2 linked regions of the Candidatus Puniceispirillum marinum IMCC1322 genome follow. Each later gene encodes a partner of the first gene's protein in a complex. Links are inferred from orthologs where the notes say so. Each region holds a gene or a part of one and is shown on either strand. Other genes may lie near its edges.

The links. Proteins that work in one complex are often made in the same cells at the same time.
Region 2: the proteins of dnaN (region 1) and SAR116_RS10180 are in contact, whole or in part, in a solved structure (PDB 1OK7), measured with the Escherichia coli proteins. The link is inferred for Candidatus Puniceispirillum marinum IMCC1322 from one-to-one orthologs.

Annotation. Positions count from the first base shown.
Region 1 is NC_014010.1:1,718,649-1,721,728, forward strand. Bases 103-3,080 are described here. They hold dnaN (DNA polymerase III subunit beta), read right to left. Parts: upstream 2,155-3,080; coding sequence 1,051-2,154; downstream 103-1,050. Other genes in these bases: recF (DNA replication/repair protein RecF), read right to left, coding at 103-1,043; dnaA (chromosomal replication initiator protein DnaA), read right to left, coding at 2,393-3,080. Outside these bases: more of recF, read right to left, coding at 1-102. UniProt on the Escherichia coli protein: Confers DNA tethering and processivity to DNA polymerases and other proteins. Acts as a clamp, forming a ring around DNA (a reaction catalyzed by the clamp-loading complex) which diffuses in an ATP-independent manner freely and bidirectionally along dsDNA.
Region 2 is NC_014010.1:2,182,889-2,185,756, reverse strand. It holds SAR116_RS10180 (DNA polymerase IV), read left to right. Parts: upstream 1-704; coding sequence 705-2,033; downstream 2,034-2,868. Other genes in the region: SAR116_RS10170 (GAF domain-containing protein), read right to left, coding at 2,770-2,868; SAR116_RS10175 (sulfite exporter TauE/SafE family protein), read left to right, coding at 2,030-2,773; SAR116_RS10185 (acyl-CoA dehydrogenase), read right to left, coding at 1-534. UniProt on the Escherichia coli protein: Poorly processive, error-prone DNA polymerase involved in translesion repair and untargeted mutagenesis. Copies undamaged DNA at stalled replication forks, which arise in vivo from mismatched or misaligned primer ends.

The sequences.
Region 1 (3,080 bases):
TCGTCAAGCAACATAATAGGCGGGCGGCCAAGGCGGCGTTCCTGTAATCGGGCATGGGCTAAAACCACGGCGATCAACAATGCCTTTTGCTGTCCGGTTGATGCCAGATAGGCAGGGGTATCACCTGCCACATCATAGGCATTGACCTCACTAGCATGCGGGCCAGGCAAAGCACTTGTGCCATCAGTACGCAGATTGGCGGCGGCGGCCATATGACGGTCTTCGACCGCCAATGCTGGCATCTCATCAAGCCAGTTTTCAATATCGCCTTGCAATTCAAGCCGCACACCCGGAAACCCATGCCAGCCATGGCGGGCTTCTTCGTTCAGATCATGTATCAAAGCGCGCCGCGCTGCCGTGATCGCAATCGCTGTTTCGGCAAGGCTGGCTTCAAGCGCATTAAACCAGCCAGCATCACCACGCCCTTCGCTGATCAATAGCGTACGTTCGCGCATCAGTTTTTCATAGCGGTTGGTACGGCCAATATGCGCCGCATCAAAGGCAATCACCAGCCGGTCAAGAAAGCGGCGTCGGGCACCTGGTGAATCGATAAAGACGCCATCCATCTGCGGCGTCAGCCACGATACTGACAACTGCGTTGCGATATCGGCCTGTGAAACGGTCATGCCTTCACGGCGCATGATCCGGCGGCCGGTCTGCGAATCTGCTGGCACACCTGTGCCAATCTGCATGACGCCATCTTCGGTTTCCAGCGCCGCCGATACCGACCAGTCCGGCATTGCCGCGCCGATCCGCGCCAGATGCGCTGTCTTGGCACGGCGCATACCCTTGCCTGGCGACAGCAATGAAATCGCTTCCAGCAAATTGGTTTTGCCTGCACCATTCGCGCCTACAAGCACGACGGGCGCTTGCCCGAATTCAAGCCGCACCGTTTCATAATTGCGAAAATTATTCAGCAACAATCCTGATAGCCATAATTGCGGCCGCGACGCGCTATGTGCAAAACCGTCACCAACAGCTTTGCCGTTGTGATCATGACCCGAATCCGTGGCCTGCCTGAAATGGTGCGAAAGTGCTGTCAAACGTCACTCACACGCGCATTGGCATCAAAACGAATAGGCTGGCATCATCACCGGGTGTTCTGACAAGCGTTGGTGACCCTTGATCGGCAAGGGCAAATTCGACCATCTCGCTATTCACCTGACTGGCGATATCCAGAAGATAACGCGCGTTGAAGCCAATTTCCATTTCATTGCCGCTATAGCTGACTTCCAGCTCTTCGGTGGCACTTGACGCATCCGTATTACTAGCAGATAGCGTCATGACACCAGCACGTAGGCCGATTTTTACCGATTTTGATTTTTCCGACGAGATTGTCGAAACCCGGTCAACGGCGGCTGAAAAAGCCCCCACATCAACCTGCATGATCTTGTCATTATTCGTCGGGATAACGCGGGTGTAATCAGGGAATGTGCCATCGATCAGCTTAGTGGTCAGGCGCACCGCCCCAAAGGCGAATTCGGCACGCGTTTCCGACATTGAAATCGTCACATCACCATCATAGTCATCCAGCAGTTTGCGCAATTCACCAACCGCTTTACGCGGCAGGATAATCGATGGCATCTGCGCTGCGCCACCTGGCAATGTCTGCTTGGTCATCGCCAGACGGTGCCCGTCTGTTGCCACCGCACATAGATCGCCAGCATCTGATTTATGCAGATAGATACCATTCAGATAATAGCGCGTTTCCTCGGTAGAAATCGCAAATTTGGTGGCATCGATAAGATCGCGGAAATCAGCAGCGGTCAGCACAAAATTGGTCGGCAGCTCATTCGAGCTAATGGCCGGAAAATCTTCGACAGGCAAGGTTGGTAGCCGGAAACTCGAACGACCCGCGCTGATCATCGCATGACCATCGCCAACCGACAGCTCGACTTCGGATCCATCCGGCAGTTTACGCACGATATCATACAGCATATGCGCCGACATCGTTGTCGTCCCTGCCGTTGCCACCGCACAGCCAACCTCGGTTGTGATATCCATATCCATATCAGTAGCTGTCAATGACAGCTGTCCGTCTTCGGCGCGCAATACGACATTCGCCAGAATGGGTATCGTGTTACGACGCTCAACAACGGATTGCACATGACCCAAAGGCCTTAGAAGACTCATACGATCAATTGCCAGTTTCATCTATTTTCTCTCATTCTGTAGCCCTGAGCTACCATGCCCGACCAGCGGGGGACACATGCGTATAAACTGTCAATCGTCCATACGCCCTCTAATCGCCAAATATAGCATGTTTATAACAAACTAACACCAAAATATTGTGTTTTTAGCGATTCGCGGCAACGCTCGAAAATGGCCAAAACAGGGCTTCTTAGCTGATCATATGAAATATGGATATGGGGTCATGACGGCCCGAATGCGGCTAGTTCGACAAAAGCGACCGTAAAAGATCAACATCTTCGCCCAGCCGCGAATCCGATAGCGTCAATGTCTCGATGGTTTTGACCGCATGCATGACCGTCGTATGGTCACGTCCACCGAACTGGCGGCCAATTTCCGGATAGGATAATGACGTCAGGTTTTTCGTCAGATACATGGCCACCTGACGCGGGCGGGCGATGTTACGTGCGCGCCGAGCCGAGAACATTTCCGACACCCGGATGCCATAATGCGCAGCGACTCGCTTCTGAATTGCATCAACACTGATCTGGCGGCTACTGGCGCGCAGTAAGTCAGCCAGCAGATCGGCAGCGCTTTCGATGGTTATTTCACGGCCCACCAGCATGGCATGCGCCATAATCCGGTTTAACGCGCCTTCAAGCTCGCGCACATTGCTGACAATCTTATGCGCCAGAAATTCCAGCACCTTATCGGGGATCTGGATCTGCGCCCGTTCGGCTTTGGCTTGCAGAATACCCAGACGGAGTTCGTAATCGGCCGGATGAATATCAGCAACCATACCCCAGCCAAGCCGGCTACGCAGACGTTCTTCCATGCCTTCCAGATCGGTTGGCGACTTATCCGCCGAGATGATCACCTGACGGCCATCTTCGACCAATGCGTTAAAGGTATGGAAAAATTCTTCCTGCGTGGAATCCTTGCCACTGATG
Region 2 (2,868 bases), 460 kb from region 1 along the record:
AACAAACACATCGGCGATAGGCGCGTTCGAAATCCACATTTTCGAACCTGTAATCCGATAACCATCACTGGTTTTTTCAGCCCGTGTTTTCATCGCCGCCGGATCCGATCCGGCATCTGGTTCGGTCAAGCCAAAGCACCCAATAAAGTCACCACTGGCCAGTTTTGGCAGATATTTCAGCCGTTGTTCTTCTGATCCATATTCATAGATCGGAAACATCACCAGCGATGATTGTACCGACATCATCGAACGATAGCCTGAATCGATGCGCTCCACTTCACGGGCGACAAGCCCATAGGCAACATAACTAGCACCAATGCCACCATATTGTTCAGGTACCGTAACACCCAAAAGGCCCGTTTGCCCCATCAGGCCAAATAACTCGGGCGCGACAGTCTCGTTCATATATGCGTTTTCAACACGCGGCAAAAGATGCTCAGCCGCAAAAGCGGCGGCGGAATCGCGGATTAATCTCTCGTCTTCTTCAAGCTGGCTTTCCAGCAAAAACGGATCATCCCATACAAAAGGCTGCATCTTCGACATAACGGTCTCCAGAACCAAAATCACCTGATCGTAAGTGGTATTTTAAGCACCATCTTTCAAGCACCCTAGCAAGCATTCATAAGAAAACCATTGATTGGTATCTCGGCTTCAAGTGCCATTTTACCATAGCGCGCAAATGGCGTGACAGCTACACTTCTATCATGGCGCCTTCAATTTCGACATCTTCATCATTCGCTATGCTATGCCGTACATGCGGGCAGACCGGCTTCATTGGTGACGATGTTGCACCGCAAACCTGCCCGTCATGCCATGGGCACGACATAAGAAGCCATCCCGAAATGTTCGACCTGAACATCGCCCATATTGATTGTGACGCCTTTTATGCGTCTGTGGAAAAGCGCGACAATCCTGAACTCCGAGACCGGCCCGTCATTGTCGGTGGCCGCGAACGCGGCGTTGTTGCGGCGGCCTGCTATATGGCCCGCAAGGCTGGTGTCCATTCTGCGATGCCAACATGGCGCGCTATCAAAAAATGTCCTGATGCGGTGATTATCCGTCCCCGGATGAATCATTACGTTGCCGTCAGCCGCCAGATACGTGACAAGATGTTTACCCTGACACCATTGGTACAACCTGTCTCGATTGACGAAGCCTTTCTTGACCTTAGCGGCACCCGTGCCGTGCATCGGTGCAGTCCGGTCGAAGCGCTGGTACGCCTGCAAAGTGAAATCCGCGATCAAATCGGCATCACCGTATCGATTGGATTGAGTGGTACAAAGTCGCTGGCAAAAATGGCTTCCGATCGCGACAAACCTGACGGACTATTCATCATCGGCATGGATCATGTTGATGACTGGCTGGCTGGACAGGATCTTGGCGTTCTCTATGGCTTGGGGAAAGCCGCCATCGCACGGTTGAATGCCGCCGGCTTTTATACATGCGGCGATCTCGCCACTGCAGATATGCAGGCACTTCGTATCGTTCTTGGCAAGCAAGCTGGCCAGATTCAGGAACTTGCCCGCGGCATTGACCCGCGTCCGGTTGCGCCCAATGCCGCCGCCAAAAGTATTTCAAGCGAAACCACCTTCAATAAAAACCTGTCTAGCTTTGACGACCTGGAAGCCGAACTAGAAGCCCTATGCCTGAAAGTATCGACCCGCCTGAAAGCCAATAATATTCGTGGCTCACGCCTGACAATAAAATTAAAACGTGCCAATCACCAGATATTGACGCGAAGCAAAACCATGCAAACCAGCACCAATAAGGCGCATATACTGTTCGCCATATCGCGTGATCTTGTCAAAGCCGAAGTCGCACCCAACCGTGCCTATCGTCTGCTTGGCGTTGGGGTTGATCAATTTGGCGATAATGCGCCTGATGCTGATCTGTTTGATAAGTTTGAAATGGATGATAAACGGGCTGACCGGCTTGAAGATGCGCTTGATAAGGTGACGCGCAAACTTGGTCAGGATGCGGTGATAAGCGGACGACGTTTCCAGCGTAGCAAAAAGCCGGTCAAGCCAACATGATCTCCAGCTTTTATCTGTTTCTCGCACTTGGGGCGGCTTGTGGCGGTTTTGTAAATGGGCTGGCCGGATTTGGCACCGCCCTGTTTGCACTTGGTTTCTGGCTTCATATCATGCCGCCAGTGCAAGCCGTTGCAATTACTCTGGCGGTATCCATTACCACTGGCGCGCAGGGTGTCTGGGTGGTACGCAAGGCGATCCGCGCCAACCCCCGACGCCTGTTATGGTTTCTTCTACCAGGTATCTGCGGTGTACCTATTGGTGTTGCCAGCCTGTCCTATCTTGATGCCAGCATCCTGAAGCTTGTCATTGGCGTGATCTCTATCGTCTATGGTTTATTTTTTCTCGCCCAGAGATCACTGCCGCGGGTGACCCGTTCAATGCCGGTGGCCGACGCGCTGGTTGGGTTCATATCGGGGATTTTTGGTGGTGCCGCTTCCTTGTCGGGCGCGCTGATGATGATGTGGAACGCGGTACGCGACTGGCAAAAGGCGGAAATTCGCGCGGTTCTGCAACCATTCAATTTTGTGGTTCTGTCATGCGGCACCGCGATGCTGGCCGTGAACGGTGCTTACGATATACAGACACTTTCCTATCTGGCACTGGCGATACCAGTGGCGCTAATATCCGCACAGCTGGGCATTGCCTTATTCAGACGCATGCAAAGTGACGCTTTTCGGCGTCTGCTTATTGTCATGATGCTGATTTCGGGTTGCGTTCTTGTGATCCGCAACCTTGCCTAAAGTCCGCCAATCTGCGACAGCATATCATCAAGCATGATATTGGCCTGATCGCCGGTGATCTTGATCTTGTTCATCACCTTGGTCTGCAAGCCCAT